Regions from separate parts of the Pontibacillus sp. HN14 genome, predicted to be linked through region 1. Evidence: riboswitches for the same ligand, from Rfam matches in the RefSeq annotation. Region 1 holds a riboswitch; the other holds the start of a gene.
What was found. Region 1 has a riboswitch for cobalamin ahead of LQ226_RS04725 (DUF4430 domain-containing protein). Riboswitches for the same ligand answer to the same signal wherever they lie in the genome.
Positions count from the first base shown of each region.

Region 1 (8,364 bases):
ATAAAGATGTAGAGATTCTGGCAGTTAATCTCGATCAAAGTGAACTCGTCGTTAAGCGATTCTTAAATGAATACGGAATCACATTTCCAATCGTTCATGATAAAAAAGGCCAAGTTATGGGGGAGTATGGGGTAGGCTACCTACCGGCTAGTTATTTTATTAATCCAGACGGTACCATTGAAAAGAAAATCATTGGACCATTAACGCTCGATCGTCTGGAGGGTTATTTACAAGACATAACACCTGAGTCTTAAACGAGCCAAGGGATAGAGAGGTTTTTACATGAACAAAATCAAATGTGAGTGCGGACACATTAACCCTGAAGGGACCGTTCTCTGTGAAGCTTGTGGGAAACCAGTAGAAGAAAATCAGCACATTGATGGGAATAACAAAAGCAAACTTTTGAACATGAGATATGATGGAAGTGCGAGACGTTCTAAAACATACAACAAAACAATTGTTGATAAGATTTGGAATTTCTTCTCTTCTGTAAAAGTAGGGGTCTGGCTAATTGCCATTACATTAATTGCTTCATCCATTGGAACAATTTTTCCACAGGCGATGAACAATCAGTCTCCTTTACCTCCTGAACAATATTATGAACAGAATTATGGGATGGCAGGCCAGATTTATTACCAGCTTGGGTTTCATGATTTATATGGTTCATGGTGGTATATGATTTTAATAGCCTCGATAGGGGTTTCACTTGTTATCTGTAGTATTGATCGTGTCGTACCCTTATATCGTGCTTTAAAGAAGCAGAAACCAAAACGACACGAAACGTTTTTAAAGAGGCAACGCGTATTTGGAGAAGCAGAGGATGCTTCGAATGAGGACTACCATAGTATTGTAGAAAATTTAAAAAAACGCCGATATAAGGTAACAGAAGAGAACGGGCATGTCCTTGCTGAAAAGGGTCGGTTCTCAAGATGGGGACCTTATGTCAATCACATAGGGTTAATCATTTTCCTTCTAGGTGCCTTACTGCGGTTTGTTCCTTCTATGTATGTCGATGCCAACGTATGGGTTCGAGAAGGCGAAACCAAAATGCTTGAGGGAACTGAAGGCGAGTACTATATCAAGAATGAGGATTTCATTGTTGAGATGTATGATGAAGATGATGAGAGGTATAAAGAAGCCATCAAAAAACAAGGTGGAGCTGTACCGAAAAACTATCAGACAAATGCTGTATTATATGAACGTACAGACGAAGCTCTCCCTGGTGTGGACCCTGAATTGAAAGAAGTAAAGAATGGGGAAATCCGGGTTAATGAACCGTTAAAAATAAATGGATATGCCATTTATCAAACAACTTATCAGTTAAATGAATTTAAAACGATGACCTTTAAATTACATGAGAGAAATGATCCGGAAGAGAAATCTCTTGGAGAGTTTACAGTGGATTTAGTGGATCCGGAACCAGAATATACACTGGATAATGGCTACAGAGTGGAGCTTTATGATTACTACCCTGAGTTCGAAATGAAAGACGGGGTCCCAAGCTCTTTCTCCAAATACCCTAAAGATCCTGCTTTTGTGTTCCATGTTTACCCACCTGGAGAAGATGAACCAGAAGTGAACTTTCTTGCAATAGGGTCTAATTTAGATCCTGGTGGAGAAAATCAATATAAACTTGGAATTGCTGATTTAGAAGTACGAGACGTAACAGGGTTAACCATACGTAAAGACTACACTTTGCCTTTATTAGGTATTGGTGGTGCGATCTTTATGATTGGCGTTATCCAAGGAATGTATTGGAATCATAGACGAATATGGATTCACAGGAGAGAAAAGGGATTTTGGATTGCAGGTCACACGAATAAAAACTGGTTTGGTCTTAAGAAAGATATAGAAAAAGTCTTAGATGGGACGAATGTTAAAGAACCAGAGGACCAGCAGGAGTTAAAAGAGGAGCCCCATAATGGTTCAAAGGGTAAGGAGGAATAAAGTTGGAACTAAGCACAATAAGTAGTAATTTACTCTATGCCGCCTTTTTTCTTTATCTAATCGCTACTTTCTTTTTCGGAGGTACGATTCGTGAGAAAGACGTTAAACAGAAGGTGTCAAAGGCGGGTACTATAGGAATTGGAATAACCATCGTTGGCTTTGTGGCTCAAGTGGGCTACTTTATTACTCGCTGGATTGCTAGCCATCATGCCCCACTTAGTAACTTATTTGAATACACAACGTTCTTCGGCATGATGCTAGTGCTAGCTTTTATTGTTATCTATTTTATCTACCGTTTAAATATTTTAGGGCTATTTGTATTACCAGTAGCTTTATTAGTTATCGCTTATGCAAGCATGTTTCCTAGTGAAATTTCGCCTTTAATTCCAGCGCTTAATACCCACTGGCTGTATATTCATGTTTCTACTGTATCACTTGGACAGGCTATTTTAGCTGTCAGTTTTGCAGCTGGCTTATTGTACTTAATCAAAACCATTGATCAAACCGAAAAGACGAAGAAAACGTCATGGTTAGAATTTATTATTTACACGATCTTTGCCGTAATTGGATTTATTGTGATAACAAGTGGATTCAGATTAGCTGGTTATGAAGCTGCATTTGATGTTCCTCCTAAAGAAGGAATGACTGAAGTAAGCACAGTAGAATATACACTCCCTCCGATTGTAGGTCCTAAAGATGGTACCTTACAAAATAACGGAGGAAGCGGACCTTTATTTGAAGCTCCTTCTTGGATGAAAGGAGAGAAGGCTGCAAGAAAGTTAAATACTATGATTTGGTCCCTTCTTGTAGGCTTAGCCTTATATTGGTTAACAAGGCTATTGTTAAGGAAGCGGGTTGCTGCAGCCATTCAGCCTAAATTAACTCGTGTGAAGCCTTCATTAGTCGATGAAGTGTCCTATCGAGCAGTAGCCATTGGATTTCCTGTCTTTACATTAGGTGGACTGATCTTTGCGATGATCTGGGCGCAAATTGCGTGGAACCGTTTCTGGGGATGGGACCCTAAAGAAGTATGGGCTCTTATAACGTGGTTGTTCTATGCAGTATTCTTACATCTACGTTTAGGTGCAGGTTGGCATGGCGAGAAATCTGCATGGTTAGCCGTAATCGGATTTGCCATTATTATGTTTAACCTAATTGCTGTTAACCTGGTGTTAGCAGGTCTACATTCATACGCTTAAATTGACAAAGGCTGCTAATCATTAAGATTTGTAGCCTTTGTTGTAACACAGATTGAGAGGGGAGAACCATTTATGGACCAAGGTGGAAAAATTTTAGTAGTAGATGATGAGGAACGCATCCGTCGATTAATTAGAATGTATTTAGAAAGAGAAGAATATGAAGTGGTCGAGGCTGAAGACGGAGAAGAAGCCTTAGAGATGGCTGATAAAGATGATTTCGATTTGATCCTTCTTGATTTGATGATGCCTGGAAAAGATGGGATTGAAGTGTGTCAAGAAATTCGAGAGAAAAAGGCCACACCCATAATCATGTTAACCGCTAAAGGGGAAGAGTCCAATCGTGTACAAGGGTTTGAGGCTGGAACAGATGATTATATTGTAAAACCGTTTAGTCCAAGAGAAGTTGTACTACGTGTAAAAGCACTGTTAAGACGCTCTTCTTCCACGAAATTTCTTCAAACGGAAACAGGTGCAAGAGACGTGTTGGTTTTCGATCATTTAACCATTGATAATGATGCTCACCGCGTGAAAGCCGACGGGAAAGATGTGAGTTTGACTCCAAAAGAATATGAACTACTCCTATTCCTTGCGCAGGCACCTGATAAAGTATTTGATCGTGAGCAGCTTTTAAAAGAAGTTTGGCAGTATGAGTTTTTTGGTGATTTGAGAACAGTTGATACTCATGTGAAACGCCTTCGTGAGAAACTAAGTAAAGTATCTAAAGATGCCGCTAAAATGATTGTTACTGTATGGGGCGTCGGATACAAATTTGAGGTAGTTGGTGACTAATGTTTTGGAGGAGTGTAGTAGGTAAGCTTTGGTTTACTATACTACTTTTAGTATCTTTTGTTTTATTTATTTTAACGGTACTGTTACTTGAATTTTTTGAAAGTTATCATGTCTATCAAGCAGAACAAGAATTAATGCAAACCGCTGAAAAGGTTGAGGATATTCTTGATGAATATGAAGAGAGACCTTTGGCTTTATCCATTGCTGAGAAAATTATAGACCCTTCAAGCAGAATTGTTGTGGCTTTTGATGATAAGGATCAATGGATTTCACCTACCTATAAAGAGGACGTGCCAGTTGTTCCGATCAAATGGTTATACGAGGATGAATCGTTATCTACTGTATTTGCATCTAATGAGACAGTTATGAAGGAGGACATTATTCCTGGAACTGACACCCACGTTATGATTGTGGGGATCCCTTTATCAAATGAAGGAGCTGGAATATTTGTTTATCAGTCTCTGGCTTTTGTTGAACAGACTACCTCTCAAACGACGAAAATCATTTTCCTTGGAGCAGGGATAGCTATTATTTTAACTACAATCTTTGCTTTCTTCCTATCGACTCGAATTACCTCGCCTCTTATAAAAATGAGAGAAGGGGCATTTGAATTAGCTAGGGGAGAATTTAATACGAAAGTTCCCATTTTAACGCACGATGAGATTGGGGAACTGGCTATGGCATTTAATCGAATGGGAAGGCAATTAAAATTCCATATTAATGCTTTGAACCAAGAGAAGGAGCAATTATCAGGGATTCTTCGATCGATGGCTGATGGGGTCATCACATTGAACCGTAAAGGGCATATGCTTGTTACAAATCCTCCGGCTGATCAATTTATCGATTCTTGGTTTTATGAACATGAAAATGGACTGCCTAATCATGATCTCTTACCTGGCGAGTTACAGGAAATGCTTGAGGAAGTTATTACGAAAGAAAAAGAGATTATGACCGAGCTCGTCGTACAAGGCCGTAGTTTTGTTGTCATCATGACTCCGCTTTATGACAAAACATATGTCCGGGGTGCAGTGGCTGTTATCCGTGACATGACTGAAGAAAGAAGACTCGATAAACTAAGGAAAGACTTTATAGCGAATGTGTCTCATGAGCTCCGTACACCTATATCCATGTTGCAGGGGTATAGTGAAGCCATTGTGGATGATATTGCGGAATCAAAAGAGGACAAGAATGAATTAGCGCAGATCATTTATGATGAATCCTTGCGAATAGGTAGACTCGTGAATGAGCTTTTAGATTTGGCTCGCATGGAAGCTGGTCATATTCAGTTAAACCGTGAGCTAGTTGATCTCCATGACTACATTGAGCGAATTGTGAAAAAGTTTACAGGTCTTGCGAATGATAAGAACATTACCATTCAAGTTCAGGTAGATGAGGACTTGGGACAAGTCTACTTTGATTACGACCGTATTGAGCAGGTGTTAACAAACCTCCTCGATAATGCCATCCGCCATACCGATCATGATAAGTTAGTCTTTGTAGATGTAGAAAAAGAAGAAGAGGACGTGCAATTTTCAATTCGCGACCAGGGGATTGGTATAGCTGAAGAAGATCTACCATTTGTGTTTGAACGTTTTTATAAAGCGGATAAATCGCGTAAAAGAAGCGAAGGCGGAAAAACGGGGACTGGATTAGGCCTAGCGATTGCCAAAAATATTGTGGAGGCTCATAAAGGTTCTATTTCCGTTCACAGTAAACAAGGGGAAGGAACAACCTTCTTGTTTAGACTTCCAAATATCAACGAATCCTGATTAGAATAGATAGGTTCACCTAAATATTAGACTTCCTTTTTCTAGAATACTGTGCTACGATACAAGCAGATGATAATTTCATATTTTTAATTATGGTGCTCTCACTAGAGAGCTGAATAGGGAATCTGGTTAGAATCCAGAACTGTCCTCGCAACTGTACGTGTGGACGAAAGAGAAATGCCACTTTATATGTTAGATGTAAGGGAAGGCTCTCGAGTAGATCGATACACAAGTCAGTAGACCTGCCATAGTTAACGGTTTCAAAGCTTCGAGGATTGAGCGTTTGAGAGACCTTTCTTGTCTATTGTATAAATAACGAGATTTGTCATGCTCAAAGACTCTTCCAATAAAAGGGAGAGTCTTTTTTATTACGTTTTATGGATTAGGTCACTTCGAAGCTAAGGAACCTCTACATACTAATTCAGAGAGGTTGAGGGTAAAGTGAAACAACTGTTACAACTATTTTTGGTGTCCTTTTTTGTACTAGGAGGTCTTGCAGCATGTGGACAATCCACAGAAGGTGGAAGCAATGGAGATGCAGATAACCAGTCCACGCAAGAAGAACAAGAGCAACAAGTAGAAGTTAAAATCACCAAAAATAACGGGGAAGAAGTTATAAGTGAAAAAGAGGTTGAAATTGAAGACGGTATGACGGTTATGGAAGTCATGGAAGCTAATTTTAATTTAGAGGCTGGAAATGACGGCTTTATCACTGCTATTGAAGGAGTTAGCCCTGAAGATGGAGAGAAAAAGGCTTGGTTTTATACTGTAAATGGGGAAGAAGCAATGGTTGGAGCGAAGGATTATAAATTAGAGGCTGGGGATTCTGTGACATTTGATTTTCATAGCTGGGAGTAAGAAACGATGAACTTATACAGGTTAACGCTGCTTTCATTGCTTGCTTCTCTTGCCACTGTAGGTCGATTTTTATTCAGCTTTTATCCGAATGTCCAGCCTGTGACCGCAATCATTATTATATGTGGAATTTGGTTAGGTCCTTCTTATTCCGTTATCCTTGCCATTTTGACTACAATCTTATCGAATATGTTGCTTGGTATGGGAATATGGACGTTGCCTCAAATTGTGAGTTGGTCTCTTATTGGACTTCTCGCGGGTTTACTAGGGAAATATCGTCATAAGATTCCATTGTATGGATTTGCCTTCTTTGCGGGTATGAGTGGGTATTTCTTTGGATTTATAATGGCCGTTACATATGGCCAGATCGGAAACCATTTCTTTGCCTATTGGTTAACGAGTCTCCCTTTTGATACGTATCATGCGGTTGGAAATGTCGTTTTTATGGTCATCTTGTATCCTGTCTTATCCCGTTTGTTTCAATTATACGAAAAGAAAAATTTTAAATCTTTTAGCAGACCCAATCAGACTTTGAACTGATTGGGTTTTTTATGATTATCGAATTGTTTCGGGAAGACTTTCTTAATTTTTGTTTTATTTGGAAAAAACCTTTGGATTGGGATAATATGGTCTATTCAAAACCTAGAAAATAATTTATAGTATGGTACGGGTGTAACGTATTTACATAAATAACGACTATTGTTATGAACGGGAGGTTCGTGAATGGATTCCGTATTTCAAGATCTTTATGAGAAATATCATAAAGATGTGTTTCAATTTATATTTTATATGGTTAAAAACCGGGAACAAGCTGAGGATCTCGTTCAAGAAGTCTATATAAAAGTAATGAATTCCTATGACCGTTTCAATGGGGATAGTAGTGAAAAGACATGGATGTTTTCAATAGCACGCCATGTTACGATTGATTTCTTCAGAAAGCAAAAGAGAAAGAGAAATCGAATTTTAGAATTCTTTGACTGGGGAGAAAAAGGTCATCTTATTGAAGACGGACAACCAATCCCTGAGGAAATTGCTCTTCAAAATGAAGAAATTCAAAAAATGTATCATTGCTTAGAAAAGTGTACAATGGACCAGAAGACGGTGATTATCTTACGATTTATTCAATCCATGTCCATACAGGAGACTGCTGATATATTAGGGATGACGGTTAGCAAAGTAAAGACCACACAACACAGAGGGATGAAGGCGCTACAATCCCTTATGAATGAGGAATATGAGGAGGGGATCCAGCGTGAAACGAAATAACCATCACAACGATGATTCCATTCAAGATCTCCTGAACCGGATGCCGAGTGTAGAAGACCGGCAAAGCAGTGAAGAATTGTACAGAAAGATATCAACGAAGCGGTTTCAGCATGTACAGAAACGATCCAAACGCAAGAAGGCCCTAACAGCTTGGGGAGCAGGAATAGCTTCACTAGCAGCCATTATTCTCTTTTTCGTCGTTGCTTTCCCTTCTATGCAAATGGATAATGCTCAACACGATACGGCTTCATCTAATGAGTCAATGGACGCAAGTGCTGACCAATCGACAAGTGAAGCTCATGAGTATAAAGAGGCAAAGCTTCAAGAAACAGAAGAGAGCCATCAGTCAAGTGATCAGTCAAAATCAGATATGGGTAACGATAGTGAACAAGGATTTGTTGCCACTGACAGTGCGTTAAGCTCTCAGGTCGTGTATAGAGAGGATAATAAGAAATATGCGACTTTGCCTTTTGCGGATGTGCAAGGACAATATATTATTCCTTTTACATTTCAGTCCGTAAATGATACTCAAACCGTTG
Region 1 is NZ_JAJOLR010000001.1:920,152-928,515, reverse strand. Features, by position in the region: gene resA (thiol-disulfide oxidoreductase ResA) at 1-254, shown strand, start outside; gene resB (cytochrome c biogenesis protein ResB) at 283-1,947, shown strand; gene ccsB (c-type cytochrome biogenesis protein CcsB) at 1,950-3,146, shown strand; gene LQ226_RS04735 (response regulator) at 3,219-3,935, shown strand; gene LQ226_RS04730 (ATP-binding protein) at 3,935-5,704, shown strand; cobalamin riboswitch at 5,781-5,968, shown strand; gene LQ226_RS04725 (DUF4430 domain-containing protein) at 6,146-6,562, shown strand; gene LQ226_RS04720 (ECF transporter S component) at 6,569-7,099, shown strand; gene sigX (RNA polymerase sigma factor SigX) at 7,283-7,825, shown strand; gene LQ226_RS04710 (hypothetical protein) at 7,812-8,364, shown strand, end outside.

Region 2 (8,364 bases), on a different contig from region 1:
GAACCAACAGTTAGAGCGCCCTCACTTTGTGATGAAGGGAAATCAATATTATCTGTTTGTGGATAGTCATAAGTTTACCTTCACTCCCGGTATTGAAGGACCAGATGGATTATATGGCTTTACAGCAGATTCCTTATATGGAGACTACCAACCGTTAAACGGGAGTGGTCTTGTGGTCGCTAATCCAGAAGACAACCCGTTCCAAGCTTATTCTTGGATCGTTCTTCCGAATGGAAATGTCATTAGCTTCGTTAACTATATAGACCTAGGAGATGTAAGCTTAAAAGAAGTTGGAGCCCAACCGGTTGACTTCCAATATGACCATTTCGGTGGAACCCTCGCGCCTACATTGAAACTGTCCATTCATAAGAATAAGACCCGGATTGTGAATGAGCTTCAATATGGGAAAGTGAATTAACATTTTATAAGTGAAGGAACCACGAAGCTTCGGCTTCGTGGTTTTTTTGGTGGGGGTGGTGTGGATCAAGAGGCGGTGGAGCGGGGCGACGGCCCAAGAAGAGGGAGGACGGCTCAAGATGCAGGGCAGCGGCTCAAGCTTAAGCTTAACGGCTGAAGAGAAACAGAGAATGGCTCAAAAAAATGAAATAACGGCTCAAGAGGTTAAAATAACGGCTCGAGTTAAGAGATAATGGCCTAAGTGGGGGGAGAGTGACTTAAGTAGAGGTTTAATGGCTTAAGTCAGGTAGAAAGTGACTCAGGTTGAGGACGACGGCTCAAGATGCAGGGCAGTGGCTCAAGCTGATGCTTAACGGCTCAAGAGCAACAGGAAATGGCTCATAAAAATGAAATAACGGCTCAGTAGGTTAAAATAACGGCTCGTGTTAAGAGAAAATGGCCCAAGTGGGGGGAGAGTGACTTAAGTAGAGGTTTAATGGCTTAAGTGAGGTAGAAAGTGACGCAGGTTGAGGACGCCGGCTCAAGATGCAGAGCAGCGGCTCAAGCTTAAGCTTAACGGCTCAAGTTGTGAAATAACGGCTCGAGTTAGCGAGAAAGCAACTCAAGATCAGAGCGCCTCCTCAAACGCCCCCCCCCTCTCCCTTCGCCACTTTTCTAGCCCCTAAAATTCATAAGCATTCAAACATTACAGAAGCCTAACAATTAAAGCATAACTATACACAATGTTGCGACAATTTGATACACTATATCGAACCGGAAATTTATTAGAGGGACAGGTCGGTTTCGTCATGTCCCGTTAGATACGCAACTTAACGAGATGAGGTGGTTCAAGATGAGTATAAAGCCATACATGTTAACGGATCAGGGATTTGTGAATCAAGATGAGCTTCGTTATCCCTTTGAAGAAAGAGGTCTGCAGTTTGGGGATGGAGTTTATGAAGTCATTCGGATATACAGTGGTCAGTATTACTTAATTAAAGAGCACGTAGAGCGATTGTTCCGTTCAGCAGAGGCGATTAAGATTAAAATGCCTTTCTCGAAAGAAGAGACATATGAGAAATTAAATGAATTGCTTGAGAAGAATAGTGTCGATGGTGATGCGAAAGTATATTTACAACTAACACGAGGCTCGGCTCCACGTGATCATGCTTTTCCAAAAGATGTACCAGCGAATTTATATGCGTATGTTCAGGATCTGCCAAGAAAAATGGAGGCGCTGCAAGAAGGGGTTTCTACCATTACGCAGCCGGACGTGCGCTGGGATTATTGCTATATTAAAAGTTTAAATCTACTACCTAACGTCTTGGCTAAGCAAGAAGCGACTGAAAAAGGTGCATTTGAAGCGATTCTGCATCGAAATAAAAAGGTTACAGAAGGTAGTTCTTCAAACGTGTATCTCGTAAAAGATGGGATTGTCTATACGCACCCGGCTACGGAGAATATTTTACACGGGTGTGTACGCATGAGAGTAGAAGCCTTATCAAGACAGCTTGGCTTTCCGTTTATTCAGGCAGCCTTTAGCTTAGAAGATATTGCAGAGGCAGATGAGTTGTTTATTTCAAGCAGTACGGCTGAGATCATGCCCGTTGTGAAAGTGGATGATGTGACAGTAGGATCGGGTAACCCTGGCCCTGTCACTCAAAGACTACAACAAGCGTATGAAAAAGATGCAAATATTCCTCAATCTAAATCAATCTTTCCAGAGGCAGCGCAAGAGCGACCTGTGTCAGGATAACAAAAAGGATGACTCCTAACCATAGGAGTCATCCTTTTTCTATCTTTATGGAGAGAAAACATGGATGCTCCACTCCTTCCATACATACAATGTACTAGTTGTCCATTTTGTGCATCTTACTAAGAGGGAGAGGGTCATCATGAATGCAATTGTGCTTAAGTTGTTTAACCTGGCTAGTTTTGTGTATTTGATTGTGGCATCTGTTTTCATTGCGGATTTCATGGGCGGGATGACGGAAGAGGTTTATGTGATGCCGGCACCGTATGCGTTTTCCATTTGGATTCTGATTTACGTATTGCTCTTATGGTTTATCGTTAAATCGTTTTTTGCTGATGAGGAGTTAGACAGGGTTGTAAAGGGGATCGGTTTATGGTTTCCGATTAGTATGATCTTATCGGGGACATCAGTTGTGGTAGGGACCACGCCATCGGTTTTGTTTATTGCTTTATCCCTTCTGACACTTTGTGTGGTGTATACGATTATCCAGGGGTTAGGTTTATCATCTCCGTTGTACCGGATCCCTTTTTCCATCTATTTAGGGTGGACGTCCATTGCGACAATCGTTTCGGCCTTTGTTGCTATTAAGGGGAATGGGATAGAAGAGATTCTTTCCATTGGGGAGCTAGGCTGGGCTGTTATTATGCTGACGGCCGGGGGGCTTATTGCTCTAGCTTTTCATTTTCTGCAGAAAGATTATCTATTCCCGCTCGTTTTTGTGTGGGGCTACATCGCGATTTATCTGTATCAGGATAGTGCGGTGATTAAGTTTATAACGGGTGGTTTTGCGCTTTTAATTGTCGTTATGTTGGGTTTAGATTGGTTAAAGAAGAAGAGGAAATAGACAATATCAAACCTGTTCTCAATGAGAATGGGTTTTTCTATGCTTCATTAACATATTTACATCATAAAATTTAGTGCTTTACTTCACTTAAGGGTGATCTATACCGATATTACTATTATTGCAAATAGAGATAGTAAAAATAGATTACAGGGGAGAAATTGAGATGAGAAAGTCCATACGAGCTAAGTTGGTAGGGGTCACCTTATTGTTGCTTTGCATTCCGAGTTTGATTATTGGCATAGTAGGATACGTTGATTCCAAAGAAAGCATGAATGAGTTAGGAAAGACGACCTTGAAAAATGGGGTGGAAATGGCCATTCAGACCATGAATGCCCTGCAGGAAGGCGTGGAGTCAGGAGATTTAAGTGAATCAGCAGCCAAAGAGAAAATGAAAGAGTTGCTGATTGGGGAGAAACAAAAGGATGGGGCACGTGCCATTGAAAGTCCGGTTGATCTTGGGGAGAACGGCTACTTTATGGTTTATAGTCCTGAAGGAGACGAGATTGCTCATCCCTCATTAGAAGGAGAGAATGTGTGGGATGCTGAGGATGAAGATGGGAATCTGCTCGTCCAAGAGCAAATCGATGTCGCTCAAAATGGGGGCGGGTTCACGACTTATAGTTGGGAATTCCCTAATAGCGACAAGGTTGGGGATAAGATTACATACAATCAGCTTGAACCTGATTGGGGGTGGGTCGTTGCCGCCTCTACTTATGAGAAAGATTTTAATGAAGCTTCAGATCAATTGCTGTATATTCTTCTCGTTACATTAGGGATTTCTTTACTGATCGGAGGCGTTATCATCGTTCTTCTCTCTGCTCACTTGGCGAAGCCGCTAAAACAATTAACAAGTCAAGTTGAAGAAGTGGCAAAAGGAAATTTAGCTGGAGAAACAATTGTCTTTAACCGCAAAGATGAAATTGGTCAGTTAGGAAATGGGATTAATCAAATGGTCGACAACTTGCGCTCCTTAATTGGAGCTGTTCACCAGTCAGCCGCTACGATTAATGCGACTTCCCAGAACTTGAGTGCTGTGTCAGAAGAGACGAATGCCTCAGGAGAGGAAATCTCTAAAGCGGTCTCTGAAATCTCCGGTGGTGCTGGGCAACAGGCTTCTGATTTGGAGAGCACGCTTCATATGACGAATCAGTTAATGGAGCAAATTCAGACGGTTTACAACCAAAGTGCTTTCATACTCGAAAGTTCTAATGGTGCCCAGGAAGCCAATGGAAAAGGTGTGAAAAGTGTAGAGGTCCTTCAAGAGAAATCAAAACAAACGAATGAACTCATTTCAGGCGTTCAAGTCGTTATGGGAGATCTTACGAATCATGTTAAAGAGATTGAGTCTGTTCTGGGTAGTATTAGCGCTATATCTGAGCAAACCAATCTTCTTGCATTAAATGCATCGATTGAAGCGGCTCGTGCAGGAGAACACGGGAAAGGATTTGCTGTCGTAGCTGAAGAAGTCAGGAAGCTTGCCGAGCAGAGCTCAGAGGCTACTCAGGAAGTACGTGCGACGATTTCTATGATTGTTCAGCAGACACAGCAGGCGAATGAATCAATGGATCAGGCTACTCAAGTAGTGGAGGATCAGAATATGGCCGTAACGAATACAAATGATGCGTTTTACTACATTCAAGAATCTGTCGAGAGCATAACGAAGTCGATTCATGGTGTTTCTAAAGATATGGATGAACTTATTCAATCGAAAGACACGCTCTATAATGCAGTTGAGAGTGTAACAGCCATCACTGAAGAGACAGCTGCTTCAACAGAGCAAGTGAACTCTTCTGTGGATGAACAACAGAAGGCGATTGGTATGGTGGCTTCTTCTGCTACAGAATTGAGCGAAGCGACACAAGCTCTCCAGGAAGAAGTGGATCAATTCCATTTATAAAGTGCCGAAAGCATACAAAAACGCTTAGAACATTCTAAGCGTTTTTCTTTGTCAACTAAGCGTAGGGGTATATTGAACAAGATAAAGGATGATTCCGATCATGCTTAACGTAATGCCAACAAAGAATGGCCAGGGGTTATCATGTTTTCTCCGGTCAAATGTTCGAAATGTAATGATGCTATATAGAAATGCCGCAATAGGGATTGAGATATAAAAGGAGCCAAATGCAAATCCGAGGCCTCCGAAAAACATTGCCAGAATGCCAAGGTGATTTTGCTTTGGAATGCTATTTAAGTATTCTTGTTCCTCCGGAGTAAGATCTTCTTCCATCATAGGTTTTCTGGGCCTATAAAGCACATTCAACGACCTCCCTTACCATCAGTTTTTCCCATTATATGTGAAAGACGGTAGTTTGTAAAAGAATGAAGGCTGTAAATACTACGAATTCCAGAAAACATCAAGACTTGATTTACATTATGAATTATTTTACGATATACACAAGATATATAGAATTTAAATGTCAAAAACACTACATATTGATAAATGAGCGAGTTGCAAGGTGCCTATTCAAGGCTTGAAAGGGAATCTGGTGAGAACCCAGAACTGTCCCCGCAACTGTAAGTGTGGACGAAATGAGAGATTCCACTGTGCTAAGAGCATGGGAAGGTCTCAGAGTAGGAGGATACACGAGTCAGGAGACCTGCCTGCCCTCGCTAAAGTTTCTTTTTCTTCGGGGATTGAGAAGATGAAACGATAGCCTCAGCTGGACGAGTCTTTCTCTGGTTCGTCCTGTTGTCCTGTCGTTTGATCCGCTTCTCTTCCTGAATGGAAGGGGAGCGGATTTTTTATTTAAAGAGGAGGCTATTCAATGAATGATGTTCAAGAAAGTACGGGGGTTCTTGCTGTATTAGAACAAGTTAAGGAGGATTATCCACATCTAGATATAGATCATTTCAGTCAGATGGTGCGTCAGTTGATTCAAGCAAAAGGTTATGATTCCTATCACCAACTCTATAACGAAGTGATCTTAAAAGGATTGGATCAAATGGATGAGGAAGAGCCGGATTGGACATTTGTGTGTGCCCGGATTTATGCTCAATACTTGTATGAACAAGCAGCTCTTCATCGCCATTTTACTAAAGAGGAGGCGTATCCGGATTTTTATTCCCTTATTGAGACGTTACATACAAAGGGGATCTATAGCAATCATCTCGTAACCAAATATTCGCAAGAAGAGATTGAAAAGCTTGGTCGGGAACTTGTTCCGGATCGCGATGCATTTTTCACCTATATTGGATTGAAAACATTGGCAGATAGGTATCTGGCGAAAGACCATCAAGGGCGTTTATATGAACTTCCTCAGGAGCGATTCATGATCATCGCGATGACATTGATGGCAGATGAAAGTACGGATCATCGTCTTGAACTTGTTAAAGAAGCTTATTGGGCGCTGAGTCATTTGTATATGACTGTTGCAACACCGACGCTTGCGAATGCGGGTAAGAGTTACGGGCAGTTGTCGAGTTGCTTTATTGATACGGTGGATGACAGCTTACAGGGGATATTTGATAGCAACACAGACATTGCCAATCTATCGAAAAGCGGAGGTGGGCTTGGCGTTTACCTTGGGAAAATTCGCTCACGAGGAAGTGATATTAAAGGCTTTAAAGGGGTAAGTTCGGGTGTTATTCCTTGGATGAAGCAACTGAATAACACAGCTGTTAGTGTTGATCAGCTTGGACAGCGGCAGGGGGCAATAGCTGTCTATTTGGATATCTGGCACCAGGACATTTTCTCATTTCTTGATGCGAAGTTGAATAACGGAGATGATCGACAGCGAACGCACGATTTGTTTACAGGCGTTACACTGCCTGATTTGTTCATGGAAGCAGTAGAGAAGCGGGAAGACTGGTATTTGTTTGATCCTCATCAGGTGCGAACGGTCATGGGCTTTAGTTTAGAAGACTACTATGACGAGGAAGTAGGCGCTGGTAGCTTTCGAGAGAAGTATGCAGCATGTGTGAATGAGCCCCGTTTGGATAAAAAACAGGTTCCAGCCATTGAGATTATGAAGCGGATGATGGTTTCTCAGCTTGAAACCGGCACACCGTTTATGTTTTACCGTGACGAAGTGAATCGTAAAAATCCGAACAGCCATAAAGGAATGGTATATTGCACGAATCTTTGTACGGAAATAACTCAAAATCAAAGTGCAACTACAGTGAAAGAACATTACACAGAAGAGGGACAGATTGTAACGGTGAAAGATGCTGGGGACTTTGTGGTTTGTAATCTTTCTAGTATCAACCTTGGAAAAGCTGTACCAAATGAGGCGCTAGGGCGTTTAATTCCGATTCAGGTGCGGATGCTTGATAACGTGATCGGGCTCAATAACATCCCTGTTCTGCAGGCCCAGCTTACCAATCAGCGCTATCGTGGAATTGGGCTTGGTACATTCGGTTGGCATCATCTTCTGGCTGTTAAGGGCATTCGTTGGGAATCTGATGAGGCTGTCGAGTACGCAGATTCACTGTATGAACAAATCGCTTTCCTCACGATTCAGGCGAGCAGTGAATTAGCGCGTGAAAAGGGGGCTTATCCTTATTTTGAAGGATCGAAGTGGGAGACAGGAGAGTACTTTACGGATCGTGGATATAACAGTAAAGAGTGGACGGCTCTTAAAGAGGAAGTGGAGAAGAAAGGCGTACGAAATGGCTATTTGATGGCGGTTGCACCGAACTCATCCACCTCCTTAATTGCAGGTAGTACAGCGAGCATTGATCCGATCTTTCAGAAGTTTTATTCGGAAGAAAAGAAAGATTACAAGATTCCTGTAACAGCACCGGACTTAACCCAGGCCACTTACTGGTATTACAAATCAGCTTATGAAATTGATCAGAAATGGAGCATTCGTCAAAATGCGGCCCGTCAGCGTCATATTGATCAATCGATCTCATTTAATCTGTATGTAAAGAATACGGTTCAAGCGAAAGAGCTGTTGGACTTGCACCTCACTGCTTGGCGCGAGAAATGCAAGACGACTTATTATATGCGTTCGACCAGCACGGAAAATCTAGATGACTGTGAAAGTTGTTCTTCATAAGGGGGAGTAGACATGACAAGCGAATTACAAAAAAGGAACTTGTATGATATCTATGCGCCGAACCGATCTACGGCGATTATAAACGGAGAGAGTTCAAACGTATTGAACTGGGATGATGTGCGGTTTAGCTGGGCTTATCCGATGTATAAAAATATGCTTGCGAACTTCTGGATTCCAAATGAGATTAATATGGCAAATGATTTACGGCAGTGGAGCGAACTGAGTGATCAAGAGCAGGATACCTTTAAGAAGATTATTGGACTTTTAGCTTTTCTGGATTCGATTCAGACGGATTATAGCGGGAAGGTAGCGGAATATCTTACGGATTCCAGTTTAACCGCTCTTATGCAGGTGCTTTCCTTCCAGGAGGT
Region 2 is NZ_JAJOLR010000004.1:151,675-160,038, forward strand. Features, by position in the region: gene LQ226_RS14160 (glycoside hydrolase family 68 protein) at 1-418, shown strand, start outside; gene dat (D-amino-acid transaminase) at 1,250-2,152, shown strand; gene LQ226_RS14170 (hypothetical protein) at 2,292-2,993, shown strand; gene LQ226_RS14175 (methyl-accepting chemotaxis protein) at 3,157-4,890, shown strand; gene LQ226_RS14180 (cell division protein FtsK) at 4,942-5,223, opposite strand; cobalamin riboswitch at 5,431-5,612, shown strand; gene LQ226_RS14185 (ribonucleoside-diphosphate reductase subunit alpha) at 5,759-7,993, shown strand; gene LQ226_RS14190 (ribonucleotide-diphosphate reductase subunit beta) at 8,006-8,364, shown strand, end outside.
Region 2: another riboswitch for cobalamin. It lies ahead of LQ226_RS14185 (ribonucleoside-diphosphate reductase subunit alpha); the one in region 1 lies ahead of LQ226_RS04725 (DUF4430 domain-containing protein).